DNA from 2 places in the Sphingobium sp. TomTYG72 genome. Region 2 is predicted to be linked to the other one. Evidence: predicted binding sites of a transcription regulator. Region 2 holds the regulator's gene; the other holds the start of a gene.
What was found. The regulator LexA, encoded in region 2, represses DNA repair genes until DNA is damaged. The targets are predictions, from matches to a motif close to GTTCCNCNCTTGTTCT.
Positions count from the first base shown of each region.

Region 1: the regulator LexA is predicted to act here: its motif matches at 1,560-1,575, upstream of ACZ5U1_RS04750 (ATP-dependent helicase).

Region 1 covers NZ_AP027336.1:925,769-940,894, forward strand. The annotation lists gene ACZ5U1_RS04730 (globin domain-containing protein) at 1-47, opposite strand, end outside; gene ACZ5U1_RS04735 (Rrf2 family transcriptional regulator) at 163-651, shown strand; gene ACZ5U1_RS04740 (Fe-S oxidoreductase) at 599-1,021, opposite strand; gene ACZ5U1_RS04745 (GFA family protein) at 1,146-1,541, opposite strand; gene ACZ5U1_RS04750 (ATP-dependent helicase) at 1,647-3,923, shown strand; tRNA gene ACZ5U1_RS04755 (tRNA-Ala) at 4,152-4,227, opposite strand; tRNA gene ACZ5U1_RS04760 (tRNA-Ala) at 4,364-4,439, opposite strand; gene ACZ5U1_RS04765 (TIGR02300 family protein) at 4,528-4,863, opposite strand; gene aroA (3-phosphoshikimate 1-carboxyvinyltransferase) at 5,013-6,353, shown strand; gene ACZ5U1_RS04775 (CBU_0592 family membrane protein) at 6,350-6,601, shown strand; gene cmk ((d)CMP kinase) at 6,598-7,233, shown strand; gene rpsA (30S ribosomal protein S1) at 7,405-9,117, shown strand; gene ACZ5U1_RS04790 (integration host factor subunit beta) at 9,279-9,566, shown strand; tRNA gene ACZ5U1_RS04795 (tRNA-Leu) at 9,617-9,702, shown strand; gene ACZ5U1_RS04800 (cation:proton antiporter domain-containing protein) at 9,776-11,569, shown strand; gene ACZ5U1_RS04805 (hypothetical protein) at 11,556-13,100, opposite strand; gene alaS (alanine--tRNA ligase) at 13,201-15,126, opposite strand, start outside.
Region 2 covers NZ_AP027336.1:483,945-499,070, reverse strand. The annotation lists gene ACZ5U1_RS02595 (TonB-dependent receptor domain-containing protein) at 1-2,008, opposite strand, end outside; gene ACZ5U1_RS02590 (hypothetical protein) at 2,100-3,692, opposite strand; gene ACZ5U1_RS02585 (tetratricopeptide repeat protein) at 3,960-4,343, opposite strand; RNA gene ssrA (transfer-messenger RNA) at 4,641-4,985, opposite strand; gene ACZ5U1_RS02575 (hemerythrin domain-containing protein) at 4,991-5,503, opposite strand; gene ACZ5U1_RS02570 (DUF6766 family protein) at 5,571-5,972, opposite strand; gene ACZ5U1_RS02565 (anthranilate synthase component II) at 6,091-6,681, shown strand; gene trpD (anthranilate phosphoribosyltransferase) at 6,747-7,739, shown strand; gene trpC (indole-3-glycerol phosphate synthase TrpC) at 7,736-8,527, shown strand; gene moaC (cyclic pyranopterin monophosphate synthase MoaC) at 8,524-8,994, shown strand; gene ACZ5U1_RS02545 (molybdopterin molybdotransferase MoeA) at 8,991-10,169, shown strand; gene ACZ5U1_RS02540 (hypothetical protein) at 10,224-10,376, opposite strand; gene lexA (transcriptional repressor LexA) at 10,528-11,199, shown strand; gene ACZ5U1_RS02530 (ComEC/Rec2 family competence protein) at 11,160-13,334, opposite strand; gene gltX (glutamate--tRNA ligase) at 13,371-14,834, shown strand; gene ACZ5U1_RS02520 (citrate synthase) at 14,845-15,126, shown strand, end outside.

The sequences.
Region 1 (15,126 bases), 440 kb from region 2:
GCGGTTGCCTTGACGATCGCGATGGTTTCAGCGCTGAGCTGGCTCATATATGCACCCCTTTGAACTAGAGACTCGGTAAAGACGCCTTTACGGTACATCTTTAAACATGTAAACAAGCTACATGTTTGATCTGCAAACCCCGTTCAATTAACGCATTCCCTCATGCAATTGACCCGCCACACCGACTACGCCCTGCGCGTCCTCATCCATCTGGCCGTCACGCCAACAGGTCGCGCAACCATCCCCGAGGTCGCCGACGCCTACGCTCTTTCGCGCAATCATTTGATGAAAGTCGTCCACCACCTCGGCCAAGGCGGGTTCATCCTGACCCGGCGCGGCAGAGGCGGCGGCTTCACCCTTGCCCGCGCTCCTGAAGCAATCAGGCTGGGGGATGTTGTCCGTCACACCGAAACGGACATGAACCTGGCAGACTGCGCAGGCTGCGGCCTCCGCGCCGCTTGTGGCCTATCGGGCATTTTGAAGGCCGCAACTACAGCTTTTCTGGCGGTACTCGACCAGCACAGCCTGGCGGACGCCGCCAAAGACAGGACCGGGCTGGCAGCGCTGATCGCTGCCCTGCCCGGCACCGTTTCTCCGGTCAGCGATGCCTGCGCGCCATCTTCTTCGAACGCGGCGCCTCGCCTGGATTGATGCAGCTATCCTGTACCGTACGACTGCATAGCGGATAGTCTTTACCGCCCGCAGGCGGAGGGGTCATGTTACCGCCAACGGTCACCGGATTGGCCGAACTGCCCACAGGCGCGGCGGGGTCCTTGGGCATACCCGGCGTTGCGGGTATCATGCCAGTGTCGGCTGGAACCTCTCCCGTCGGCTGACCAGCATTGGGATCTGCCGCAGTTGCAGGGCTCGCAGGCGTAGCTGGAACCGCCGGATCCGTCGGCATGCTATCAGTGGCTGGGGGCTGAGCCGTGCTTTCCGGCGCACCCTGAGCGATCGCAATGCCAGTAGCGCCGTTGGTAAAAGCCAGCATAGCGGCACCCGCAAGCATGATCGATTTCATGGGTCATCCTTTCCTGTTCCATCAACCCGTTCTGCCTTTTGGCGGGGGAACAACCGGATAAGTGACGCACGCGTTCCGATATGGACGACGAGTTGTTGCTATGCCGCCACCAAACGAATGACGCCTACCCGTCGGGATAGCGTTCGACATGCGGCATTGCGTGGACCCTCTCCATCCATGGTACAGCTTCGGCCCATTGGACATGAATGACGGGAGGAAAGGCCGAGGGGTTGTCGAAAGTTGATGCCTGAATATCGACCATCCCCGGAAAGGACGTGGCATTGCGATAAAAAAGACCTGTTCCACATCTGGCGCAGAAGTGCCGCGTGGCTTCCTTCGAGGATTGATAAAGGGTCGGCTCCCCGGTCACCTTGACGTCGTCCTCGGCGAACAGCGTCCACGCAACCATTGGCGCTCCAGCGCTGCGGCGGCAGTCATTGCAGTGGCAAAGAGCGCTGTAAACAGGTTCGCCCAAAGCCTCATAATGAATCGCACCACATTGGCACCGTCCAGTGGCCATAGCCTTTCCCCTTGCATGATTCGCCTTTTGTTCTCATGGATCGTCTTCAGTCGCAAGGGGGGACTGGCCCTTGCTCCCTCTATCCATGCTCCCTAGTTGTTGACCATGACCCTTCCCGCTCCCTCGCCTGATGATCCGCCCTATCTTCAGGGCCTCAATGAGCCGCAACGGGAAGCCGTCCTCACTGTCGAAGGTCCGGTTCTTGTTCTGGCGGGCGCCGGAACCGGCAAGACGGCTGCGCTGACCGCAAGACTGGCGCATCTTATAGCTACGCGCCGTGCCTATCCGTCGGAAATCCTGGCGGTCACCTTCACCAACAAGGCCGCGCGCGAGATGCGCGAGCGTGTCGGACGTATGATCGGTCCGGCGGTGGAAGGCATGCCATGGCTCGGCACATTTCATGCCATCGCTGCCAAAATGCTTCGCAGACATGCCGAATTGGTCGGGCTGCAATCGAACTTCACCATTCTTGATACCGACGATCAGCTTCGGCTGATGAAGCAACTGATCCAGGCTGAAGGGATTGATGAAAAGCGCTGGCCAGCGCGGCAGCTGGGTGGCTTGATCGATCAATGGAAGAATAAGGGGCTGACGCCTGACGAAATCAGCGCGGGAGATAGCGAATCTTACGGAAATGGGCGCGGGCAGAAATTATATGCTGCCTATCAGGCCCGCCTTCGTGATGTAAACGCCTGCGACTTCGGCGACTTGCTGCTCCATGTACTCACCATATTGAAGCGTCACCGGGATGTGCTCGAAAGCTATCAGCAGCGGTTCCGCTATATCATGGTGGACGAGTATCAGGACACGAACAGCAGCCAGTATCTCTGGCTCCGTCTACTCGCTCAGCAGCGCAAGAATATTTGCTGCGTGGGTGATGACGATCAGTCCATCTATTCGTGGCGGGGCGCGGAAGTCGCCAACATCCTGCGATTTGAAAAGGACTTCCCGGGCGCCAAGATTGTCCGCCTGGAGCAGAATTACCGATCCACGCCCCATATCCTGGGCGCCGCGTCCGGTGTGATCGCCGAAAACGGCAACAGGCTAGGCAAGACGCTCTGGACCGACATCGACATCGGGGAGAAAGTCCGCGTCATCGGCGTTTGGGACGGGCCAGAAGAGGCTCGCCGCGTCGGCGACGAAATCGAGGCGATCGAGCGCTCGGGGCGATCATTGGAAGATGTGGCCATCCTTGTCCGGGCACAGCACCAGACCCGCGAATTTGAAGATCGGTTCATTCAGATCGGTCTCGCGTATCGGATTGTGGGCGGCTTTCGCTTCTATGAGCGGGCCGAAATACGCGACGCGCTTGCCTATCTTCGTCTCGTCAACCAACCGGCCGACGACCTGGCGTTTGAAAGGATCGTCAATGTTCCCAAGCGCGGCTTAGGTGACAAAGCCGTGGAGAAACTTCACCGCCTTGCTCGGGCCGAGGCCATACCCTTAGCGCTCGCGGCTGCACGAATTCTCGATACCGACGAAATGACTCCGCAGGCGCGCCGCAGCCTTGGCGCCTTTGTCGGGGATTTGGCCCGCTGGCGCGACCGTGCGACCCAACTTCCCCATGCCGAACTCGCGCGCCAGATACTGGACGAAAGCGGCTACACGGCAATGCTTCAGGCAGAACGCACAGCCGAAAGCGCAGGTCGCCTCGAAAACCTGAATGAACTTACCCGCGCGATGGAGGAATATGAAACGCTGGGCGCGTTCCTCGAACATGTGTCGCTAGTCATGGACAATGATGCGCAAGCCGAGGAACGGAAGGTCACGATCATGACCATCCATGCGGCCAAAGGGCTCGAATTCGACACCGTTTTTCTGGCGGGCTGGGAAGAGGGTATTTTTCCTTCGCAACGGGCGTTGGACGAAGGCGGTCTCAACAGTCTGGAGGAAGAACGTCGGCTCGCCTATGTGGCGATTACCCGCGCCAGGAAGCTGTGCGTCATCCTTCATGCCGCAAACCGGAGAATATATGGCCAGTGGACCAGTTCCATCCCGTCACGGTTCGTAGGCGAGTTACCTCCGGAACATGTCGAGGAGGAAAGCAGCATGGCGGGCGGCGCATCCCTATGGCGTGCCAACTGGTCCGAGCGCGCTGATCCCTTCTCCAACGTGCAACGAGGCAGCGGGCGCGGCCCAGGCTGGCAGCGGGCGCAACAAAATGGCCAGTTCTCCCGCGAACCCGTACGGATCGTTGAAGCGCGCGCGTCGGCTGTGTCCCTCGGCAATAAGGGGCGAGATGACATGCATCTGGGGTTGCGCGTATTTCACCAGAAATTTGGTTACGGCACGATTGCGGAGATCGAAGGCAACAAACTCGAGATAGATTTTGAAACTGCTGGCCGTAAGCGTGTGATGGACAGCTTCGTGCAGCCAGCTTGAACTTGACCAAGTCAGTTCTCGTGCGGCTCATGCGCGTCAACTATCAGCTTGGTCAGCGTTCCTAAAGTATCTCGTCGTTTGCCGGAGGAGGGTCACTATTCCAGCGCTCCCTCTCACCACCTGCTGAAGCGCGATGGCGATCAAACGCTACACCACGCCCTGAGGCACGATCTGGCGAGCGTAGCTGCCATTCGCTGATGACTAGTGCCAGCCTATCGCGAAGGAAGATGGTGGAGCCTAGCGGGATCGAACCGCTGACCTCCTGCATGCCATGCAGGCGCTCTCCCAGCTGAGCTAAGGCCCCATCGTTGCGCGACATCATATCGCATCCCAATGGATTAGGCCATGTCCGGCATGGAGCCGTCGGCCGATATAGGATGGCAAGCACCCGCTTGATAGCTTCCGGGCTATACAGGTGAGGCTTGGGCCGTCCGGAAAACTGGTGGAGCCTAGCGGGATCGAACCGCTGACCTCCTGCATGCCATGCAGGCGCTCTCCCAGCTGAGCTAAGGCCCCGTTACCAGTGTCAGCGCCGCTTGGGACCGGCGCTTCGGAGGTCGCTGCCATTAGGAGGCAGCAACTTCCTTGGCAAGCACAAAATTACTTAATTGTCGTCGTCGCCGTCGTCGGCGGCGGCATCCACGCCGAGGTCATCGTCACCGCCCAGGTCAACGTCATTGTCCGGCGAATCGCCATCATCATCAACGTCCAGATCAAGGTCCAGATCATCATCTGCCGTCTCCAGCTCCCCGTCGGCGGTTTCGATAACCTTCTTCGGCGCTTCCTCGTACGGCAGCGGCTGCTTCGACTTCAGGACCGGTTCGGGTTCCCAGGCGGTGTTGCAGTTGATGCAGGTGACCGGGTCGTCCTTGCCCAGGTCATAGAAGCGCGTGGCGCATTTCGGGCAGGTACGCTTCGTGCCCCATTCAGCCTTGACCATGTCCGGCCTTGTCCTTCTTACGAGTGCTTCAACGAATATCACGCGGCGCGACCATGTCGCCCGCGAAGCGACGGGCGCCTTGCCATAGCGGAACCGCGCTGTCAAAAGCCGGGCGCAATTTTTCAGTTTCCTGACAAACGGATTGACCCGTGACCACTTCTTCCGATCAGCCTGTTCCCATGACCTTCTCCAGCTCTCCTCCGCTTGCGGGCAGTGTAAGGGTGCCGGGAGACAAAAGCATTTCGCATCGTTCACTCATGCTCTCTGCACTGGCCGTTGGGGAAAGCCGCGTCGAAGGCCTGTTGGAAGGAGAGGATGTGTTGGCCACTGCCGCGGCGATGCGTGCGATGGGCGCGGAGATCCAACGAGACGATGATGGCATCTGGCACATTCGGGGCGTGGGCGTGGGCGGATTGCTGCAACCCCAAACAGCTTTGGACATGGGCAACAGCGGCACATCGACCCGCCTCCTCATGGGCCTGATCGCAAGCCATGGCATCACTGCGACTTTCATCGGAGATGCATCGCTGAGCAAGCGCCCGATGCAACGCGTCACCGAGCCGCTGTCCCATATGGGCGCCAGCTTCACCACCAGCCCTGGACAACGGCTACCGCTCACCATGCGGGGCGCCTGTCCGGCCGTGGCGCTTGATTATCGCCTTCCGGTCGCATCAGCGCAGGTAAAATCTGCCATCTTGCTGGCGGGTTTGAACACCCCCGGGGTCACGCGCGTCGTCGAGCCGGTTCCGACTCGCGATCACAGCGAGCGGATGCTCAAGGGCTTTGGCGCTGACCTCGACGTAGAAGTCGATGCGGATGGAACACGGATCATCACATTAAAAGGCGAGGCCGAACTTCGTCCCCAAGCCATCACCGTACCCGGCGACCCCTCGTCGGCAGCCTTCCCCACGGTCGCCGCGCTGCTTGTCCCCGGCTCGAAGATTACCATTGAAAATGTCGGCCTGAATACCACCCGAGCAGGATTGATCGATCTGCTGCGCGAGATGGGCGGCGACATCGTCATCGAGAACCCGCGCGAAGTCGGCGGGGAACCGGTGGGAGACATCGTCGTCACTGCGTCCCGCCTGACGGGCGTCGAACCAGACCCCGCCCGCGCGCCCTCCATGATCGATGAATATCCGGTCGCCTTCATCGCGGCTGCCCTTGCCGAAGGGCGCAGCACCTTCCGAGGCCTTGAAGAATTGCGGGTCAAGGAATCTGATCGTATCGCGACCATGGCGGCGGGCCTTCGCGCCATCGGCGTTAGAGTGGAGGAACTGGAGGACGGCATCGTCATCGAGGGAAGCGGAGGTACGCTCCTGCCCGGCGGCGGCCCCATCGCGACGAAGCTGGATCATCGTATCGCCATGAGCTTTGCGGTTGCCGGTCTTGTGTCCAAAAACGGCGTCACCATCGATGACATGCGCCCGGTCGCGACCAGCTTCCCCGGCTTTACCGCGCTCTTACAAACGCTCGGCGCGATGGCGTGAATTTCGATTTTCCCAACGTGGTTGGCCTTGTTGGCAGCGGCCTCATGGTTATTGCTTACGCCTACAGCAATGTGGCGAAGGTGCTGAACTTCAGGCTCTTCAATTTTCTCAATCTGATCGGTTCGTTGCTGCTGATCTACTCACTGACGGTTCATTTCAACGTCGCATCGATGGCGCTGGAGGTCGTCTGGGCCGTGATAGCCGTCATTGGTCTCGCCAAGACGTTGCGGAAAGGCAAAGCACAATGATCATAGCCGTGGACGGTCCCGCAGCATCGGGTAAAGGTACGATCGCCAAGGCGCTCGGACGCCATTATGGGTTGCCCGTCCTCGACACTGGCCTGCTCTATCGTGCGGTCGGGCTTGCTGTGCTGAAAGCCGGGGGCGATCCGGACCACGAAGCCGATGCGGTTTCCGCTTGCGATTTTGACGATGCAGTCCTCTGCGACCCTGCGCTGCGGAGCGAGGCCGTCGGCTCGCTCGCTTCCCGCGTTTCCATCCACCCGAGCGTTCGCCAGGCACTCGTCCAGCGACAGCGCGATTTTGCGACCCGACCGGGTGGCGCGATACTTGACGGCCGCGATATCGGGACGGTGATCGCACCGGATGCGGATGCGAAGGTCTTTGTCACGGCGAGCGTTCACGTGCGCGCCAAGCGTCGCTATGATGATGCGCTTTCCCATGGCGGACACCCAGACATGGATAGCTTGATCGCAGATATTCAGGCACGCGACACTCGCGACATGAGCCGGGATCATGCGCCGCTGCGAATGGCTGATGGCGCGGACTTGCTCGACACCAGCAATTTGACTATAGACGCCGCCGTCCAGCAGGCCATTATACTGGTGGACGCCCAGTTGGAACGTCGGCGACAGGCCTGACGCGATGACGGCGCTTGGGAATCCCGGGCGCCCTTTTCGCTTATCCAAAGAGCGTCTCACCCGACATGGCCGAACGGATGTTCGCCCGGCAATCCGGCCGTGCGGACGGTTTGGCCTGAAAGACCACCGGATACAACCGGTAGGCCAGCAATGACGAGTGAAGGAACTACCATGGCCTCTACGGCATTCCCCTCGCGCGACGATTTCGCCGCGCTTCTCAATGATTCTCTCGGTGGCGAAGACGGCGGCTTTGAAGGCCGCGTCGTAAAGGGCACCGTTACCGGCATCGAAAACGACATGGCGCTGATCGACGTCGGCTTGAAGTCGGAAGGCCGCGTGCCGCTGCGCGAATTCGCCGCGCCGGGCCAGAAGGCTGACCTGAAGGTCGGCGACGAAGTCGAAGTCTATGTCGACCGCGTCGAAAACGCCCATGGCGAAGCCATGCTGTCGCGCGACCGCGCTCGCCGCGAAGCCGCTTGGGACAAGCTGGAATCCGAGTTCACCGAAAATGCTCGCGTCGAAGGCGTCATCTTCGGCCGCGTCAAGGGCGGCTTCACCGTCGACCTCGACGGCGCCGTGGCGTTCCTCCCCGGCAGCCAGGTCGACATCCGCCCCGTGCGCGACGTGACCCCGCTGATGGACATTCCGCAGCCTTTCCAGATCCTCAAGATGGATCGCCGCCGTGGCAACATCGTCGTGTCGCGCCGCGCCATTCTGGAAGAAACCCGCGCCGAACAGCGCTCGGGCCTCATCCAGACGCTGGCTGAAGGTCAGATCATCGAGGGCGTCGTCAAGAACATCACCGATTACGGTGCGTTCGTTGATCTGGGCGGCATCGATGGCCTGCTGCACGTCACCGACCTGTCGTACAAGCGCATCAACCACCCGAACGAGATGATCAACATCGGCGACACCGTCCGCGTTCAGATCATCCGCATCAACCGCGACACCCAGCGCATCAGCCTTGGCATGAAGCAGCTGGAAAGCGATCCGTGGGAAGGCGCCAGCGCCAAGTATCCCGTCGGCGCCAAGCTGTCGGGCCGCGTCACGAACATCACCGAATATGGTGCGTTCGTCGAACTGGAGCCGGGCATCGAAGGTCTGGTCCACGTTTCGGAAATGTCCTGGACCAAGAAGAACGTCCACCCCGGCAAGATCGTTTCGACCAGCCAGGAAGTCGAAGTTCTGGTTCTGGAAGTCGATCCCGAAAAGCGTCGTATCTCGCTCGGCCTCAAGCAGGCCCAGAACAACCCCTGGGACAGCTTTGCCGAACGTCACCCGATCGGTTCGACCGTCGAGGGCGAAGTCAAGAACGCGACCGAATTCGGTCTATTCATCGGCCTGGACGGCGACGTGGACGGCATGGTCCACATGTCGGACATCGCATGGGGCATTTCGGGCGAAGACGCGCTGGCTCTGCACCGCAAGGGCGAGTCGGTTCAGGCCGTTGTTCTCGACATCGACGTCGAGAAGGAGCGCATCAGCCTTGGCATGAAGCAGCTTGAGCGTGGCGGCCCGGCCGCTGGCGGCACCACCGCCGCTGCAGCTGGTCTGAACAAGAACCAGACGATCACCGTCACGGTTCTGGAAGTTCGCGACGGTGGTCTGGAAGTCCAGGCTGGCGACGACGGCGCAACCGGCTTCATCAAGCGCAGCGACCTTGGCCGCGACCGCGACGAACAGCGTTCAGAGCGCTTCCAGATCGGTCAGAAGTTCGACGCACTGGTTACCGGCTTCGATCGGGCCAAGAAGCCGACCTTCTCGATCAAGGCTCTGCAGATTGCAGAAGAGAAGCAGGCAGTCGCTCAATATGGCTCGTCCGACAGCGGCGCGTCGCTGGGCGACATCTTGGGCGAAGCGCTGAAGGCCAAGAACGAAGGCTAATCCCTTCGGATACAACTAAAGTAATAGGCCCGTCGGAACTTCTTCCGGCGGGCTTTTTCTATCCCAAAATGAGAAAACAACTACCGACATTGGATAATTGTCATGTGGGTAGGGACTCACTATGACAAAACTGGGAACCAGAAGGGGGAGCTGGAGCACCAATGATACGCTCGGAATTAATTCAGACTCTGGCAGAGGAAAATCCGGACCTTGGCCTTCAAGAGGTCGAGAGGATTGTAGACCTCTTCTTCAAAGAGATTGTTGACCGCCTGTCGGGTGGCGGCCGGGTAGAATTGCGCGGTTTCGGCGCGTTTACCACTCGTGCGCGGGATGCACGGACTGGACGCAATCCACGCACCGGCGAGCAAGTTCCTGTTTCAGCCAAGCGGGTGCCCTACTTCAAGCCTGGCAAGGAAATGCGCGAACGGCTGAACAGTAAAGCGCAGTGAACGCCAGCGCATCTTGACCTGCGCGTTCGGAAGGGTCAGGGGAGCGCCACGCGGACGTGGCGAAATCGGTAGACGCAGCGGACTTAAAATCCGCCTCCCCCTGGGAATGCGGGTTCAAGTCCCGCCGTCCGCACCAGGGGTATCACGCATAGGCACGTGAATTTGCCGCAAGGCTGGATATTCTGCCGCGCTTACCGCAATGATGGCGCATGGCCGGTGCAATCAATCCACAAAGCTTCAGCGATTCCCTCGTCATTCTGGGTGCCGCCGGGTTGGTGATCCCCGGCTTTGCACGCTTGAGGATCAGCCCCGTCATTGGTTTCATTCTGGTGGGACTAGCCGTCGGCCCATCGGGCCTTGGCGCGTTGGTCGCCGAATATCCGTGGCTTTATCATGTCACCATCTCAAACAGAGGAGCGATTGAACCATTCGCTGAGCTTGGTGTCATATTACTTCTCTTTTCGATCGGACTTGAGCTCAGCTTTCGTCGCCTCTGGACAATGCGCGCCCAAGTGTTTGGTGTCGGCGCTGCCGAACTAATCGGCGGCGCATCGCTGATCGCTTTGGGGCTCTACTTTCTGGGACAGCCAACTGCAGGAGCGGTCGGATTGGGTCTTGCCCTGGCCCTTTCCTCGACGGCCGTGGTGCTCCCTATGGTGGGCACGCAAAGCGCGGTGGGCCGGGCCGCGTTCGCGATGCTATTGTTCGAGGATCTGGCGCTGGTCCCCATAATATTCATGCTCGGCGCGCTCGCGCCGTCAGTAGCCTCTAGTCCTGAGGGTGCCTGGGGCGAACTGGCCAATACGCTGCTAAAAGGCGGCATCACGATCGCGGTGATGCTCGTTCTTGGCCGCATTTTCCTGTCACATATCTTCAGCCAGGCCGCGCGGACCAAAAGCCCTGAAGTTTTTCTTGCAGCCAGTCTGCTGGTGGTCATCGTTTCGAGCATCGCGACTTCGCTCGCAGGCCTTTCGCCAATCGTCGGCGCACTGCTGGCAGGGCTACTCATCGCAGAGACCGAATATCATGGTGAGGTGGAAGTGATGACAGCGCCCTTCAAGGGGCTGGCGCTTGGTGTGTTCCTTATCACTGTGGGCATGAGCCTGGATGTCCGGGTGATCCTGGCGAACTGGCCTAGCCTTGTTCTTGCGGTCGTTGGAGTTGTCCTGGTCAAAACACTGGTCACCGCCGCGCTCCTTTATTTTTCGGGCGCGCGAAAGGGTGTGGCTCTAGAAGTTGGCGTGCTGATGGCAAGTCCTTCTGAAACCACCCTCATCGTGCTTTCGACAGCAGCAGCAGCCAAGCTCATCCTCCCGTCGACCGCCGCCTTTTGGCAGATCGTCACAGCCATCGGCCTGACGATCACGCCACTTCTCGCACGTATCGGTCACGACATTGCGCGCAGGCTGGAAATGGCGTTGGGCGAGGAAGCGCCAGACCTACAGCAGGAAAGCACCGAGGCGGCGGCGGTCGTAATCGGGTTCGGGCGCGTCGGGCGAATGGTGTGCGACCTGCTTCGCCTCCACAACCAGCGTTTCACCGTTGTCGAGTCGGATCCGGACGTAGTGGCGGAGGGGCGTCGTGGCGGCTACCCGATCCTCTTCGGGGACGTAGCCCGCGTGGAAATGCTCGACAAGCTCCGTTTGGGCCATGCGCGAGCGTTGATCCTTACCATGGACGATCCCGTGCTTTCGGTGCGTGTCACGAAACGGGTGCGTGGATGGGTCCCGGATTTGCCGATCATCGCCCGTGCGCGCGATACTGATCATGCGGCACAGCTCTACCAGGCGGGCGCAAGCGATGCGGTTCCCGAGACGCTTGAAAGCTCGCTGCAACTCGCAGAAACCGCGCTCATCGACCTAGGCGTGGCGATGGGGCCGGTTATTGCCTCGATCCATCAAACGCGTGAGGACTTGCGCATGGGCATTAAAGATGCGGCGCAGATGGATACCGCTCCGAAACTGAGGCGTCTCCGCCCTGACGAGGTGCCTAAGGTCCAATAGCTACAGCATTGTCAGGCCCCGTGCCGGACATGCCGGTCCCATCCCAGTTCGGTTCCTTGTCCATCCGTTCCAATACTGTGCTTGCGGTCTCGGCAAGGTTGCCGCCATGGGGGTTATAGGCCATGGGCAGTAAATTGCGTCGCGCCTCCTTGCGGTCACCGATACGCAATTGCTGCATCGCCAGAGTCATACGCAGGGCGAGATCAAAGGGCGCCAGTTCCGACGCGCGCTCCAGTCCTTGAAGCGCGAGTGAAGATGGCGTTTTCCCCTGCCGGGCGAAGCTGTCATAATAATAGAAGAGCGGCAGCGGATGGTCATTCTCTATGCGATTGAGTGCAATGAAAGTGGCGCGCGCTTGCTTATAGCCCTCGTCCTGATCCGGGGCATCTGGCGCCATGCGATAAAGGGACAGCCCCTTCTGGACATAGGCGTTGACCTGCTTCGGGTCGTTAGCCAGGGCAGCATCTGCTGCGGCGATCGCTTCCTTGTCGTTCCCAGCGTCGTGTTCGGCCTCCGCCAACGCGGATAGGACCGCTGGATCTTTCGGGAAGCGCGAAGCTATGGCGCGCGCGTCCGTCAGAACGGCCTTGGCCCCTTCATCGTCGACGCCGCGCCTGGAACGAATGATGACCGGCATCATTGCGTTTGCTCCTGCACTCACCCCTTGCACGACAACGGGGCCGGTTTTGATCATGCTGGCTGGCAGCTTGAGCATGGCAATGCGGGATTTGAGCAAATAGCGGTCTAACTCATGTTCGAGCTGGCCGAAATCTCCAAACGCTTCGATCGCAGCAGACCGTGGGTCCTTACCCTGGGACATAAGGGTGAGGTAGCGCGAAAGCTGGCCTTTCCTGTCGGAGCTGAAAGTCAGGTAATGATAAAGCAGCCAGCTCTTGCCATAGAACGCATCATACCCCTTGCCTCGGCGCTTTTCATAGGCGGCAGGATCAAGCAGATCGTTCGCGGTCACGTCGATCGCCATATAAAGCTCATAGGCGCGATGCTGCGCGGGCCGCCCGAGTTCAACTCCGCCATCATTGGGAAAAGCGGCTGACGAAAAGAACTCCGCCGCACCTTCCGACATCCAGCGCGGCATCGGGAAGTTGCTCGATCCGATCAGAAAATAATGTGCATATTCATGGAGCAGCGTGATCATCGACGTGTCGATTTGACCGCGCGTCGCTCTGACCCGGGGAACGATAGCGACCGATCCTCCAGCACGAGGTATGTAAAATCCGCCTATATATTGCGAATTGGCCCCATACAGCTTTCGGACCTGGGCTTCACTGCTCACTACATAGATAGTCAGTCGATTGGAGGGGCTAGGACGGAGGTTCGGCGTTCCCGTGACCGCCGCCATGGCCGCATGATAGCTTTCAAGCTGCTGCGAGAAGAGACGAGCGTCGGTTGCCCGAGCTTCGGCATAGACGACGAAATGGTCGCTCGAAGCTTCCAGCCATTCGGCACGCGCTGCAGTGGGCACCAGCAGTAAACAGATAGCAACAAGAAACCGCATGATCCCCCCGATCATTGTCTCTCGCCAGATTAGCGGTGATGACAGCAGAAACAAGGTGGCGATAACGCAGCTTAAGCATCGCCTCCTTGTCGACAGCCTTCGAAACCCGGAATTTTTATGCCGGAACGCTGGCCAAGGCCGCCTTGACCGCATCAATCGCGGCGCCTGCTTTATCTGCTTCCGGTCCACCGCCCTGAGCCATGTCCGGACGACCGCCGCCGCCCTTCCCGCCTAGCGCTTCGACACCCGCACGGACAAGATCGACGGCGCTGATCGTTCCGGTGAGGTCATCCGTCACGCCTACCGCGATGCTGGCGCGGCCGTCCACCAGGGCGAGCACGGCCGACACGCCGCTGCCCAGCGCGGCCTTGTTCTGGTCAACGATCCCGCGCAGTTCCTTGGGATCAAGCCCTTCAATGACCTGGCCGATGAAGTCGATCTGGCCAACCTTCTCAGGGCCAACTGCCTGAGCGCCGCTGCCCCCGCCGAGGGCCAGGGCCTTCTTCGCTTCAGCCAATTCACGTTCGAGTTTGCGGCTCTGTTCCACCAGAGCGGCGATGCGCGCGGGCACCTCTTCCGGTGTGGTCTTGAGCGCGGCGGCCGATTGGCGCAGACGATCTTCGCGGTCGGTCAACCACAGGCGCGCCGCTTCCCCGGTCAACGCCTCAATGCGGCGGACGCCCGAAGATACCGCGCTTTCGGAGATGATCTTGAAAATCGCGATGTCGCCCGTCGCGCGGACGTGGGTGCCGCCGCACAGTTCGACCGAATAGCTGTTCGCGTCGCCCTTACCCATAGAAAGAACGCGGACCTCGTCGCCATATTTTTCGCCGAACAGAGCCATAGCGCCCGCCGCGATAGCGTCATCGGGTGTCATGAGGCGCGTCGTGACGCTCTCATTGTGGCGGACCTGTTCGTTGACCAGGCTTTCAATCGAGGCGATCTGACTGTGGGTCAACGCTTCGGGATGCGAGAAGTCGAAGCGCAGGCGATCTGGCGCCACGAGGCTCCCCTTCTGCGTTACATGCGCGCCCAAAGTATTCCGGAGCGCGGCATGGAGCAGGTGGGTGGCGCTATGATTCGCCCGGATGCGATCGCGGCGGTCGGTGTCGACGGTGAGATGCACCGTATCGCCTACCTTGATGCTGCCCGTCCCGATTCTTACCCGATGCGCGTGCAGGCGACCAAGTGGCTTTGAGGTATCTTCTACATCAGCCAAAAGGCCGGACAGCGACGTGATCGTGCCCGCGTCCCCCATCTGGCCGCCGCTTTCGCCGTAGAATGGCGTCTGATTTGTGATGATCGTGACCGTATCGCCGGCCGATGCGCTGTCGAAGTTCACACCGTCCTTGACGATCGCGAGCACCTCGCCCTCGCCCTCGGTCGAGCTGTAGCCGATGAACTCGGTATTGCCCGCCTTTTCGGCGATATCGAACCAGATTTCGTCCGATGCCTTTTCACCGGAGCCCTTCCATGCAGCGCGGGCGGCGGCCTTCTGCTCGGCCATTGCAGCGTCGAAACCTTCGCGATCAACGCCTAGGCCGCGGGAGCGCAGCGCGTCTTCAGTCAGGTCATAGGGGAAGCCAAAGGTGTCGTAGAGCTTGAACGCGGTTTCGCCCGGCAACGTGCCGCCTTCGGAAAGATCGACTGTCGCTTCGTCGAGCAGCTTGAGGCCCTTTTCCAAGGTCTGGCGGAAACGAGTCTCTTCTCGTAGCAGCGTTTCCTCGATCAACGGCTGGGCGCGGACCAGTTCCTGATAGGCGCCGCCCATTTCAGAGACGAGGCTGCTCACCAAGCGGTGCATCAACGGTTCCTTCGCGCCGATGATATGCGCGTGACGCATGGCGCGGCGCATGATGCGGCGCAGGACGTAGCCACGACCTTCATTGGCGGGCAGCACCCCGTCCGCAATCAGGAAGCTGGTCGAGCGGAGGTGATCCGCGATGACCCGGTGGCTAGCCTTGAACTCGCCATCAATCGCGGTCTTGGTCAGCGCGCCGGATTCCTCGATCAGCGCCTTGAAAGTGTCGGTGTCGTAATT
Region 2 (15,126 bases):
CATCCCGGCCCATATACCATTCCGCGCGCAGATCGGCGTTCCACAACTCACTATCCTGCAGGAAGGGATTGCCGCGATAAAAGCGGTTGGAATCGGTATCGATATAAGGCTGGGCGATCAGCTCGCGAAACTGCGGGCGAGCAATCGTCTTGGAACCGCTCATGCGGAACTGCAAACCCTTGGCCGCTTCGAAGGTGATGGTCGCGGCGGGCAGCCAATATTCCTTGTTGATGCCGTTCACCGGTTCAACGCCTGTATTATAGACGTCCACGCCGGTCACCGACTGGCGGCCCTTCTCATAACGTACGCCCGCGTCCACCGTCACGCCCGCGATCGGCTGCACCTTCACCTGCGCATATCCCGCATGTGTCCGCAGCGCCGCGTCATAGACGGGATAGTTGCCCGAAAAGTCCAGCAACGACATGTCGAACAACTGGATCGACGCGTCCGACAGAAGATAATCGGGCCGCAGCTGTTGCACCGCGATCGGCAGGTTGGTCGCGTCGAAATGCAGCTCATAGCGCGAGGATGTGCGCTTCGTATCGCTGAAGGCATAGCCGACCGTCGCGGTCAGATCCGGCGAGAATTTGTAGCTGAGGTCCCAGCCCGCCGACCACAAATCTTCGTTCAGATCGCTGAAGGTGATCGACGCATCGCCCCGCTGGCGGTTCAGCGCATTGACGAAGCGATCGCCGACCAGATCAACGGCTAGGTCGCGATTGGTCCGCACATATTCGAACTCCCGCTCATAGGGCGCTTCCCGCTGCGAATTGGCATAGCCGCCGCGCAGGTCGAGGCTCAGCCCCTCCATCAGCTTGAACTCGCCCACCATCTGGGTGTCGATTAGCTGCCGCTCATACCAGGCGGTATTCTGCTTCATATAATCCGCGCCCGCGATCGCACCGTCATTCTGGCCAAGCGTCAGGGCACCGCGCTTCAGCGTGTCGCGGATATAGACGTTGGTCCAGCGGATCTTCTGATCACCGAGTTCAAGGCCGACCCCGAACAGGCTGTTGAATGTCACCTCATTATCCGTCGATACCTGAACGCCGTTCTTGCCAGGCGCCTGCTCCAGATTGATCGACGCCTGCTGCAGCGAGGAGCGTGTCCGCCACTTGTTGCTGTAGGATGCGGTGAACAGCACGCCCAGACGCCCGTCGCTACCCACGTCCATGGCTGTTCCGGCGTTCAGCGATCCCGAAAAATTGAACGGCAGGCTATTGGTCCGCTGGAGCAGGGAAGTCCGCGCATTCAGGAACTGCATCGAAATAGCCTGCAGGTCGCCGCGCGGCATGTTGGAGAATGGCACCCCGCTGCCAAAAGCCCGCGCCAACAGAGGCGGAACGTCGCGGGAACCATCATCAAAGCCAGTCCAGTCCGACTTTGATCCATAATAGGTGTAGCCCATGTTGCCCGACGTCTCGGTATTGGCCGAACTTCCGATTCCCAGCTCAAGATAGCTTTCAACCGGAATGGCCTTGGTCGTCAGGTTGATGACGCCGCCGCCGAACTCAGCGGGGAAATTGGCCGAATAGCTTTTCTGCACCATCGTGGACGCGATGACGCTGGTCGGGAAGATGTCGAGCGGCACGACGCGCTTCAGCGGCTCCGGGCTCGGCAGCGGCGATCCGTTGAGCAGCGCCAGCGAATAGCGGTCGCCTAGCCCGCGCACATAGACATAACCGCCCGACACGACCGAAAGGCCCGTGACGCGCTGGAGCGATCCTGCGATGTCGCCTTCGCCCGTGCGCTTGATGTCGGCGGCCGACAACACGGTCACCACCTGCGGCGCGGCCTGGGATATGTTGCTGGTGCGGCGCCCCGTAACGATGATGTCCGATCCGGGCACGGACACATCGACATTGCCGGTCTGCGCATCGGCTTCCTCAGATGCGCTCGGCACGCCTGATGTGGGCGCGGTATCGGTCGTGGTCTGCGCCATCACCGCCGGAGCGGAAAGGGCGGTCGAAATCAGGAGCATGCGCGCCAGGCTGAGCGGCTTCGACATGGCTTGGAGTCCCCCTTGGGAAAATTCTTTTGCAAAGAGAGCGGGGAAGCGGCTGTGCACGCTCCCCCGCCCTGTTCAGGGTTCAGGTCGATCAGGTGGTCGGGATGGCGGTGCAGTTCTTGCTGCTGCTGCCGAAGCTCGCCGTGATCGAATTGCAGGTCCAGCCTGCGTACCAGCTGTCGTTGCTGTCCTTCACCGCGCCGATATAGTTGGTTGTGGTGAAGTTGCTGTCGATCGTCTTGGGGTCGATCGCGGTGCGGGCCGTTTCCGTCGCGCCGTTGATGAACAGGCTGGTCAGCGAAGGCGTGTAGGCAAAGCTGCTGTTCGGATCGGTCGCGAAGATCGACTGGACCGTCGCGGCATCGACGCCGCCGGTGCCCTTGAACGGGGTAGCGTTGCACTGCATCGCGACCGACAGGTAACGCGGCTTGCCCGCATCCTGCAGCGCCGTGTCGGCGTCACGCACCGTTGCCGCGCTGTTGATGCGCAGGCAGCTCTGGTCAGGGCTGACGATGATGCCGTTCACCATGGCCAGGTCAGCACCGCCGCGCAGCATCATGGTCGCGCCGTCATCGCCGGTATTCGACCGCTGGATGTGCGTGAAGTTCGCAACCTTCAGATACTGGCGAGGCAGCGCGTCTTCGGAGAAGCTGGTGCCGGTCGTCGAACCATTCGAGTCCGTCTCGGTGAAGGTATCGCCTATATTGTTGTTCGCGCGCTGGACCGAGATGACGAACTGCGCCGTACCGCGGAAGCCGACGTCCGTATCCAGATTGTCGTCCTCGTTGCCGGTCAGCACCAGATATTTCATGTGGGTCGAACCGCCGAAAGCCTCGATGCCGTCGTCCGAGCTGTTGTGGACCTGGATATGATCAAGCTGCGTGCCGGTACCGACGCCCGAAGGGGTCAGGCCCTGCAATTCCTTGCCGTTCGCCAGCACGAAACCGGAATAACGGATCTGGACATAGCTCATGCGGCCCGAATTGTCGGCATCATTGTCACCGCCATAGAGCGCGCCGGTCGTGCCTTCGGTGTCGCGCTGGCAGGCGGTGGTGCCCGGAGCCGCGTTAGGCGCCTGGTCGCAATCGGTGATCTTGGCGCGGCCGAGCAGCACGATGCCGCCCCACTGGCCTGACGACTGATCGGTGGCGGAACCGGTGACATTTTCGCGGCTGGTGAAAACGATCGGCTGTGCCGCCGTGCCCACGGCGTTGATCTTGTTGCCGCGATTGACGACCAGGAAGGCGCCGCCGGTGCCGGCAAATACGACCACGCCCGGATCAACCGTCAGCGTTACGTTGGAACCGGTACTTGCAGCGCCCTGATCGGTACCGACATCGACGCGGCCGGGGAGCGAATAGATGACGCCCGCCGTCTTTGCGATAGCGGTCGAGCTGTTGAAACGCGCGGGAAAGCCGCAATTGCGCCACGTATTGGTCCCGTCGCTGATGGTGCCAAGATTGGTCAGCTGATCCGCACCGGCAATGGTCGGACAGTCGGCTGCCGCGGTCACATTGCCCGGCGTAGGAGTAGGCGTCGGCGTTGGGCTCGGCGTCGGAGTCGGCGCGGGCAGGACCACCGTCCCCTCGCCCGGCGAGGCGATGTCATCTGCACCGCAAGCGCTCAGAGCAGCGCAGGCGCAGCCCGCCATCAAAATGGTAGTGATACGATTAGTCTTGACCATGTCGTCTCCGCTCCGGCCATGCCGGTCTTTGTTAGGATGCGGAGCGAAGGGGATTCACGAATCGGACAACGCCCCCTGCCGCCCTCAGTCGCCGCAGCTAGGCGCGCCAGATGACAGGGACATTTTGGTTTCGTGACGAAGGCGTGTCTTTGAAATGACAGTTCAAAGACTCTTGTTTCACTTTGATGATTGCGAAGGCCGCAAATGCAGAAAAAGGCGCCGTCCCACCGGACGACGCCCACTTTCTCCTGACTTGGCGCGCAGAAATCAGCGCATGGCGTAACTCGCTTCGAGACGGCCGAGCGCCCGGCGGGCAACAACCCGCGACGATGCCTCTTCACCATTTGCGAGCAGCAACGTCGATTCCGGAGCGAAACGGGCTGCACCATAGGCCTCTCGGGCATCCTTGATCCGCCCCAGGCCCGCATAGGCATTGCCCAGGTTGATCAATCGGGCCGGATCATTGGCTCCGTCTGGCCACATCGGCGCGAGGCGGCGAGCGGCCTTTTCATAATCCTTCGCCACCAATGCCGGAGCGGCCAATCGCCCATCGGGAACACCGACCACAACCACTTCATCGGATGCAGGTGCGGCCGCGCCCGACAAGCCCCCCGCCAGCACCAGCCCGACGATCGCCGCTACCTTCATCATCCAATTTCTCCCGAAAAAACCTTCTACAATAGCCGGGATTATTTCATCTTGATGACATCTGGACAAGCAGCGAACCGCGCCCAAAAAAGTATTTTTAACTCTTATAATTCAATGCATTATAAAGTTTTCTTTTAACTGTCATAAAAGTGTAATTGAACCGTCTTGGTTCATGATGGCCGATTCGCGGCAGATGTAGCCGACGCAGCCAATAGCCGTTGGCCATCCGCCACGCAGGGCAAAATCAATCGAATAAAGGAAGTCCGGAGGATTCTGTTGCCCGGCTCCTCCGGAAGCCGCTGAATTCCCTTCTGTTGCCCGGTGGGTTCAACCGCGTTCTTTTTGGGTAATGTCAGGCCGTGAGGCCATCAATTACGCAGCAAGAGCAAGAGCCTCGTTATCGTTGGCACTTACGTGTTTTGAACATTTTTACGGCTTACTCAGGCCGGGTGAAGACATCGCCTTTCAACACACGTCGATCCTAGTTCGGCCCCGTCAGACACCCCGTACAAGCCGGGATATGTGGTGGAGCCGCCGGGTACTGCCCCCGGGTCCGCTGCGCCTATTACACGACACGATTTATCACCATAGCCGGGCGAACCCGGCAAAACCCATATGGGACAGCGCGCCCCATTTATCAACCTTTTCGGTCAGGCCGGGACCAGATGAACGGCCTTGGGCTTGGCGACCGGCAGTCCGCTCGCCTTCGCTTGCGCCATCAGCTCCTGCTTGCGCGCCATCATCCTGTCACGAAGCTCCACCAGATCCACCTCTGTCTTGCGGCACTGGGCGAACATGCCGTCAGACTGCCTTTCCTCTTCCTTCACATGATGCTTGATCTCCTCGGACAGCACCTTGACCTTGGCATCATAGAAATCATCGTCCGGCGATCCGGCCTCGATATCATTTACCAGCACCTTCGCACCATCATGCTCGACATAGGCTTCGTCCAGCGTGTCGTCCTCGATCTTGCCACGGAATGCGGGGTAGAAAATCTCCTCCTCGATCATCGTATGGATCTTCAGTTCGGTGCAGATCTGATACGCGATGTCCTGCTTCCGGTTCGCGGCCCTTGCCTTCTCATACTGGTCGAACAACTCCTCGACCTTGCGGTGATCGGCTTTCAACAGGGCGATCGCATCGGTAAACTCAGCTTTGGCCATTTCCGTCCTCCTCACGAACACATATCGTCAAGAAGCGGCTGACAAGCTTCCGGGTTCCGTCCCGCCATCATTCATAGCCCAGATCATGACCGTGCGGCTTCGCATGACCACCGGCGCGCAGATAACGGCTATCGATTTCGCTGATCAACCGCTCGGCATCCTTGCCCCCGGCCATTTTCAGCAGTTCGTCCACCTTCACTTCCAACCGGTCGTCATTCTCCTTGGAAGCTGGCGAGCCGACATAGAGGAAATAGGCCAGGCCCACGACTTGCCAGATCAGCTGGAGAAATTCCGACTGCCAATTTTCGAATGTGTCCCGGCCCATCTCGATGGCATAGGCCGCCAGTTCAGGCGCCTGCCCGTGCGTTCGTGCCTCGTCCACATAGGCCCACCAGCCAAACACCCAATGACCCACGATCGACACCAGAAAGAACAGGGCCGTGATCCAACCATAGGCGTAGCGCTTCATACCATCCTCCCTCATGTCGCTCCGGAAGGACAACGCAGAAGCATGTAGCCGGTTCAGCCAGCTACATGCGCCGATTCCGATTGGCCCGGCGCGCTTCGCTCTCTATAGCCATGGTCCCATGATCCTCGTCATCGACAATTATGACAGCTTCACCTGGAATCTGGTCCATTACCTCATGGAACTGGGCGCAGAGGTGGAGGTTGTCCGCAACGACGCCATTTCGGCAGGCCAGGCCCTCTCCAGCGGCGCGAGCGCCTTCCTGCTTTCGCCCGGCCCCTGCACGCCTAATGAAGCGGGCGTCAGCCTTGACCTCGTCGCCGCAGCCGCCGACGCGGGCGCACCCCTGCTGGGCGTATGCCTCGGCCATCAGGCGATCGGCCAGCATTTCGGCGGTCAGGTCGTGCGCGGCGGCCTGATGCATGGCAAGACCTCCCCCGTTACCCATGACGGCACAGGGCTTTTCGCGGGCATTCCATCCCCCTTCACCGCGACCCGCTATCATTCGCTCATCGTCGATAACATTCCGCAGAGCCTCGTCGTGAATGCGACCAGCGAGGATGGCTCCGTCATGGCCTTCCGTCATCAGAGCCTTCCCATCCACTCGGTTCAGTTCCATCCGGAAAGCATCGCCACCGAATATGGGCATGAGATGCTGGCCAACTTCATGCGGATCGCCGGGATTCCGGTGAAGGAACGCGCGGCGGCCTGATTCCGTCGGACTTTCCCGCACCCCGCCCTCGACTCCTGCGGCCCGTCATGATTAAGGCAAAGGCGATGACCCGCCTGCCTGATCCCGCAGCGCCGCTGAGCGCTACCGAGGCCGCCGCCGCCTTCGATCTGCTGTTCGACGGCGACCTGCCAGAGGCGGAGATTGCCGCCTTCCTCGTCACCATGGCGCAACGTGGCGAAAGCGCGACGGAGATCGCCGCCGCCGCACGCGCCATGCGCGCGCGCATGATCCCCATCGCCGCCCCGGCTGGCGCGATCGACGTCTGCGGCACGGGTGGTGACGGCCATCACACGCTCAACGTCTCGACCGCCGTCAGCCTCGTGGTAGCCGCCGCCGGAGTGCCCGTCGCCAAGCATGGCAACCGCGCCGCCTCGTCCAAGGCCGGAGCCGCCGACACGCTCGAAGCACTCGGTCTCGATCTCGATCGCGTCGCCGATACGGCAGAGGCAACGCTGAGCGACCTCGGCATCTGCTTCCTGTTTGCGCAGAAACATCACCCCGCGCTCAAACGCTTCGGCCCCATTCGCAAGGCGATCGGCCAGCGCACCATCTTCAACCTGATGGGACCGCTCGCCAATCCGGCGGGCGTGCGCCGTCAACTGGTCGGCATCGCCCGCCCCGCCTATGTCCCCATCTATGCCGAGGCGCTGGCGGACCTTGGGGTCGACCGCGCGATGATCGTCTCGGGCGATGAAGGTCTCGACGAACTCTCCCTCGCGGGCGGCAACGACGTCGCGGAAGTCACTGCGCAGGGCATCGTCGCCATGCGCCGCCTGTCCGCTGCCGACGCTGGACTACCTACGCACCCGGTTGAGGCGATACGCGGCGGTGACCCTGCTCATAACGCCGCCGCCCTGCGCGCCCTGCTTCAGGGCGAGACGGGCGCCTATCGCGATGCGGTACTGCTGAACGCAGCCGCCGCCCTTGTCGTAGCTGATGCGGTTGCCGATCTGCGCGAAGGCGTCGAGGAAGCGGCCGAAACCATCGACCGCGGGCTTGCCAACGCGCTGCTCAATTGCTGGATTGCCTATAAATGACGAACAAGCTGATCGAAATCTGCGACACGAAACGTGAGGAAGTGGCCCGTCGCAAGGCCGCCATCACCGTCTCCTCCCTCCACGCCCGCGCCGCCGAACAGACGCCGCCGCGCGGCTTCCGTCAGGCGCTCGACAGCGCCGCCCGTTCCGGCTTCGGCCTGATCGCCGAGATCAAAAAGGCCAGCCCGTCGAAAGGCCTGATCCGCGAGAATTTCGATCCGCCTGCCCATGCGCAGGCCTATGCAGCCGCTGGCGCCGCCTGTCTCTCGGTCCTCACGGACGAACCCTATTTTCAGGGCCATGACGATTATCTCATGGCCGCCCGCTGCGCCTGCGCCCTGCCCGTCCTGCGCAAGGATTTCATGGTCGATCCCTGGCAGGTGCTGGAAAGCCGTTCGCTCGGCGCCGACGCCATCCTCATCATCGCCGCCGCGCTGGACGACAATCAGATGGCCGAGATTGAAGACGCCGCCATCGGCCTTGGCATGGATGCCCTCGTAGAGGTCCATGACGCCCATGAACTTGAACGCGCGCTGAAGCTCCGCTCGCGACTGATCGGCGTCAACAACCGCGACCTGCGCGACTTCAGCGTCGATTTCGCCCGCACCTATGAACTGGTCGGCCATGCTCCGGAAGGCTGCACCTTCGTCGCCGAAAGCGGCCTTGGCAGCCATGCCGATCTGGTCGCCATGTCCGAACATGGCGTCCGCTGCTTCCTGGTGGGCGAAAGCCTGATGCGCCAGCCCGATGTCGAAGCCGCCACCCACGCGCTACTGACCGGCGCATGAGCAAGCTCACCCATCTTGATGAGGATGGATCGGCCCATATGGTCGATGTTTCCGCCAAGGCCGTGACTGCCCGTGAAGCCATCGCCACCGGCTACATCGCAATGAGTGCCGAAGCTGCAACCGCCATCGGCCAGGGACTGGTGAAGAAAGGCGATGTCCTCGCGGTGGCACGCGTGGCGGGCATCATGGCGGCAAAGCGAACCGCCGACCTCATCCCGCTCTGTCATCCCATCGCCCTGACCTCCGTCATAATCGAGTTCGATCTAGAAGCAGAGGGCGTCACCGTCACCGCTACCGCCAGAAGCGCGGGCCAGACCGGCGTCGAGATGGAGGCGCTGACCGCCACCTCCGTTGCGCTGCTGACCATCTACGACATGGCAAAGGCGCTCGATAAGGGCATGATCATCGGCAATGTCCGGCTGCTCGCAAAGTCGGGCGGCAAGTCGGGCGACTGGCGGGCCGCATGAGCCTGCTCCCGGTCGCGGAGGCTCAGGCGCGCTTGCTTGCGCTGGGCGGCCGATTGCCGGAGGAGGACGTACCCGTTTCGGCCTGCGCAGGCCGCTGGCTCGCGCGTGACATCTTCGCCCTGCGCGATCAGCCTTGGGCAGATCTTTCGGCCATGGACGGCTATGCCATTCGCGCGGCAGAATGGCCCGGCCCGTGGCGCCTAACCGCTGAAAGCACAGCAGGCGGCTCCCTTCCCGCCCCTTTGGCTCCGGGGGAATGCTGTCGCATCTTCACCGGCGCACCACTGCCGCCCGGCGCCGATACGGTCCTGATCCAGGAAGATGCGCGGCTGGACGGCCAGCTCGTGCATCCCCTCGGCTCTCCACTACCCACAGGACGAAACGTGCGCCCGGCGGCAAGCGATTTTGGCGCAAATCATCTATTGCTCCCTGCCGGTGCCGCATTGGGGGCCGCGCAAATTGCTCTTGCCGTTCTTGGGGGCCACGGAACGCTCTCGGTCGGCGGCCGTCCGCGCGTTGCCCTGATCTCTACCGGCAATGAACTCGTTCCCCCTGGAGCGCCCACGCCATCCGGCTGCCTGCCGTCCTCGAATGCGCCCATGCTCGCCGCCATGCTCGGCCAGGCAGGCGCGGAGGTGATCGACATCGGCATCGTTCCCGACGATCTGGACGCAACGGTCCGGGCGCTCAAAGAAGCCGCTACGGCCGACATCATCGTTTCGACCGGAGGCGCCTCGGTCGGTGATCATGACTTGGTGCGGCCAGCTTTCCAGGCGGCGGGCGGCACTCTGGATTTCTGGAAGATTCGCATGCGCCCCGGCAAGCCGCTCATGGCGGGAAAGCTGGGTGACACCCTATTCCTCGGCCTCCCCGGCAACCCCGTGTCCGCCTTCGTGACAGCAACGCTGTTCCTGCTGCCGCTCGTCCGGCACATCGCCGGAGCCGCCAACCCGCTACCGCGCACGACGATCGCGGAACTCGCCGCGCCACTTCCTGCGACAGGATCGCGCGACGACTATCTTCGCGCCTATCTCACTGATGCTGGTTTGGTCTCGGTTACTTCGCAGGACAGCGCCGCTACCGCGGCCCTGGCTCAAGCGGGGTGCCTGATCCTTCGACCGGCCGACTCACCCCCGGCCGCCGCAGGTGACAAAGTAACCATCGTTCCGCTTTGACAATGAGAAAGGGGCCGCAAAGCGGCCCCTCCCCGTGATCCAACCGAACGTAGATCAGCGCTGCTGCTTGCTGTGATCGCTCTTGTCCTTGCGGCTTTCGCCCATTTGACCTTGGCGATTTTCCTGCTGCTGCTGACGCCCGCCCTGGCTTGAGCGGTCACCACCTTGCTGGCGGCGCTGTTTGTCCTGATCGTTCTGGTTCGCCATCTTACTCTCCTATTCACCCTCTTTGGGAAGGCCGCTATTCAACGGCTGTGACGCAGGTCCGTTCCTTTCGTTACGCTTGGCGCAACCTGCTTGACTTGCCTCCTTACGTTTCCTATGCGTTCTCCATCCGTTCCATGGAGGATAAGTCGGCATGCTGACGCCCAAGCAACAGGAATTGCTCAGCTTCATTCAAACTCGGCTCGAGGAAGGCGGGGTTTCGCCTTCGTTCGAGGAGATGAAGGAAGCGCTCGATCTGCGGTCGAAATCCGGGATTCACCGATTGATTAATGCGCTGGAAGAACGCGGGTTCATCCGTCGCCTGCCGAACCGGGCGCGCGCGCTGGAGGTTCTGAAACTTCCTGAAGCAATGCATCGCGCCCCCAAGGTCGCATCGACACCCAAACCGCAACTGTCGGCCAAGCCCCCGGTCGCAGCCAACGACGTGATCGACATCCCCCTTCACGGTCGGATTGCCGCAGGCGTCCCAATCGAAGCCATGGAAGGACAGAATATGCTGTCCGTTCCTGCGGCTCTACTGGGTGCCGGAGATCATTATGCTCTTGAGGTTTCTGGCGATTCGATGATCGATGCGGGCATCCTCGACGGCGACTTCGCACTGATCCAGCGCACTGAAGTAGCGCGCGAGGGGCAAATCGTGGTTGCACTGATTGAGGATAGCGAGGCGACGCTGAAATATTATCATCGCCAGGGGCCTAAGGTCAGGCTCGATCCGGCCAACAATGCTTATGAGCCGCAAATCTACGATTCGCAGCAGGTGCGCATTCAAGGAAAGCTCGCTGGTCTGCTGCGACGGTACAACTGACCGGATCGGCGGCGCGCCGGTAAATAGGAAGGCCGGGCGACCCACGGATGTGCGTCGCCCACTGTTTTCCCGGTTCGCACGGTTCCTCCATCAAGATCGATCGCCAGCCCGCCGGTATGTGCCAACAGCCGCCGATCCGCTTTAAGCCAACGAGGTTTGCACCATGAAGGCAAGCGACGGTCGGCGATAACTATATCCGCGCGCGCACAATCCCGTATCAGGGTATCCTTGGGCACGACAACGCCGCTTCTTGTTACCAACAGCTGCCATATGCGCTCTCCCCCGCTCAGCGCCACCATGCACAAGTCCAAGGAACAGCGGGCCTCGGGCAAGTCTGCAAGGGCACCCAGCGCACCTTCATAGCCTGCACTTTCCGCGATCATATCGCGGACATAATCTCCGGCCCGTTCGCGCAGGATATGCATGCCGCCGTCCTGCCCGCGCACGGCCACATGACGCCCATCCGCCGTTACAAGAATCTCCGGAGGCGAACTCATCATAATGATCGTCATGCCCAGCACCACGGGAGCCAGTCCCGCCCATCGCCAAGCGCTTCGCCAGAGCAGGCACCAAAGTCCGCCCAGCACGATAATCCCGAAGATCATGTTGGAGATGGAAGGCGCAGTAACGACCGCCCAGGGACTTGCCGCCACCCCATGCGCGATCAACAGCAGCAGATCGAGCGCGCGGGAAGTCAACCACCAGGCAGGAGCCCCCAGACCGGCAACATCCAACAGTAAAGCCAGCGCTTCCAATGGCATCACGACAAAGGTCGTCAGGGGAATAGCCACAAGGTTTGCGAAAGCGCCTATCATGCCCGCCTTGTGAAAGTGGAACAGCGCGATCGGCGCCAGGGCCAGTTCAACCGCAAAGCCCGTGAAAAGCAGGACAGCAAGTTGCCGCAACAATCGGCGATGGGCCAACTCCTCCCGGGCCGCCGCAAACGCGCGAAAACGGGGATGCTCCCCTAGAGCGACAATGGCGATCACGGCGGCGAAGCTCATCTGGAAGCTTGGCCCCGACAGCGCCTCAGGCCACACCAACAGAACCACCAGTGCACCGGCGGCTATTAGCCGCAAGGTGATGGCTTCGCGCCCAAGCGCAAGCCCCCCCAGCACCAGCAATGCAGCGATACAGGATCGAACCGTTGGCACTTCCGCGCCAGTCAACAAAGTATATCCAATGCCCGCCAGCGCGCCACCCGCCGCAGCGATCAGCATCAACGGCCAGTCCAGTGCTGCGCGCCGACTGAGCGCCATGATCCGCATCAGCAGAAAAATGACCGCGCCGATGAGGGCGGTGACGTGCAGCCCGCTGATCGAAAGCAAATGGGCAAGGCCACTGCGACGCATCGCGTCCGCGTCCGCCTCGCTGATGGCGCCCTGATCCCCCGTCGCCAGCGCCGCGGCTATGCCCGCTCCCTCTCCATTCGCATTCTTCAATATGTGCGCGAAAAGACGATTGTGCAGAGGCGGCGCCTCCGTTGATGGGCGCAGCACGACGATAGGCTTGAGCGCGCGTCCTGTTGCCCCAATCCCCTGAAAATAAGCGCGACGCGAAAAATCATAGCTACCCGGCAGGCTCGCTTCGGCAGGAGGCATCAACCGGGTGCGAAAGCGAATGATGGCGCCTTTGCCAACCCCTTCGGGTAGATCCGCCGCCGCTATGTTCACCCGGATCAGGGAAGGCAGCATAGGCATGTTTATCGGACGTATAGATACGCGACTCATCTGCTGCGCAGGCACCGTATCGGCTGACCTGACTTCGCCAGTTACTTCTACAAATGCCGCACGCGGCAATGGCGCCGTGCCGACAATCAGGGCTTTCCCCCATATCAACAGGCAGCCGGACGCCGCGAGCAGACCGCCCCATATAAGCGCATGGCGTATCCGGCCGCCCTCCGGTAGCATCAATCCGCCGCTCGCGATCGCAATCGCGCAACAGCAAAAAGACAACCATGTCAGCTGGTTAGGCAGAAATAACCAGCCCGCTATGCCCAGCCCAAGGCCCACCGGCACCCAAAGCGCGAGTTGCTCACGCTCAGCCTCCAATGCCTGTTCGAGCCGCACGAAAAGCTGATCGCCGCTGCGCCTTATTATCGGGGCAACGGAGGTTTGTCGTGGCTCAAAAGCCATGCTAGGGGGCGTCGCGTTCATGAATGAGCAAGGCGGATGTCGAGGAATAAATCGGTGAGTGCAACGGGTTTGAACAAGCAGGTGGTAACCCGTTTCGCGCCATCGCCCACGGGATTTCTTCATATCGGCGGCGCACGCACCGCGTTGTTCAACTGGTTATTCGCCCGGCACCATGGCGGCAAGTTCCTGTTGCGTATCGAAGATACCGATCGCGCCCGTTCGACCGAGGAAGCTGTCGCCGCGATCTTCGACGGCCTTGAATGGCTCGGCCTTGCAGGCGACGAGCCCGCCGTCTTTCAGTTTGAGCGATCGCAGCGGCACGCGGAGGTCGCTAACCAGTTGCTCGCGGCTGGCCATGCCTATCGCTGCTACGCGACCCCCGAAGAATTGGCTGAACTGCGCGAACAGCAGCGCGCCGCAAAGCAGCCGATGCGTTATGATGGCCGCTGGCGGGGCCGTGATCCGTCGGAAGCTCCGGCCGATGCTCCGTTCGTCATCCGGCTCAAGGCGCCGCGCGAAGGCGAGACGGTCATCGAGGATGCGGTCCAGGGCCGGGTAGTCGTGCAGAATGCGGAACTGGATGACATGATCCTGCTCCGCTCCGACGGGACGCCAACCTATATGCTCGCCGTCGTTGTCGATGATAACGACATGGGCGTCACACATGTAATCCGCGGCGACGACCATCTGAACAATGCGTTTCGCCAGCTCGGCATTATTAAGGCGATGGGCTGGGAAGAGCCGGTCTATGCCCATATCCCGTTGATCCACGGATCGGACGGCGCAAAGCTATCGAAGCGGCATGGCGCGCTGGGTGTCGATGCCTATCGCGATGAGATGGGCATGCTGCCCGAAGCCGTGCTCAATTATCTTCTGCGCCTCGGCTGGGGCTATGGCGATGAAGAAACCATCTCGCGAGATCGCGCGATCGAGCTGTTCGACATAAGCGGCGTGGGCCGGTCCCCCTCCCGCTTCGACATCAAGAAGCTCGAAAATCTCAACGCATTCTACCTGCGCGAGGCCGACGACCAGCGCCTGGCGGAACTGGTCCTGCCGCGCGTGGCGCAACGGCTTGGCACAACCCCGTCGGCTGAGGCGATGGCGCTCCTCGCGCAAGCCATGCCTTCGCTCAAACCGCGCGCGAAGACGCTTAACGAGATTGCCGAGGGCGCCGAGTTCCTATTCAAGGCAAGCCCGCTGGATTTTGACGACAAGGCTATTGCTCTGCTAGCCGACTCGGCGCGCGAACTGCTTGGGAAGACCGCCGACGCTCTTGATTCCGTCCCGTCCTGGACGATCGAAGCGATCGAGGAAGCGATCCGCCGCGTGGCAGAGGAAGTCGGATTGGGGTTGGGCAAAGTGGCTCAACCGCTACGCGCGGCGCTAACCGGTCGGACGGTTTCGCCGGGGATATTTGATGTCCTTTTCCTTCTTGGAAAAGACAGGAGCTTGGAGCGGCTCGCGGATGCCAGGCAGGCATCGCGCGCTGATGGCAATTAAGGAGAACGAGATGTCGGACAATAATGCCACTTTGACAGTCGGCGGCGATACCAAGGACTATGGCATCCTGAGCGGTTCCGTCGGCCCCAAGGTCATCGACGTCCGCAAGCTCTATGCCAACACCGGCATGTTCACCTATGATCCAGGCTTCACCTCGACCGCCAGCTGCGATTCCGGCCTGACCTACATCGATGGCGACGCCGGCGTCCTGCTGCATCGTGGCTACCCAATCGATCAGCTTGCAGAACAATCAAGCTTCATGGAAGTCAGCTACCTCCTGCTGAATGGCGAA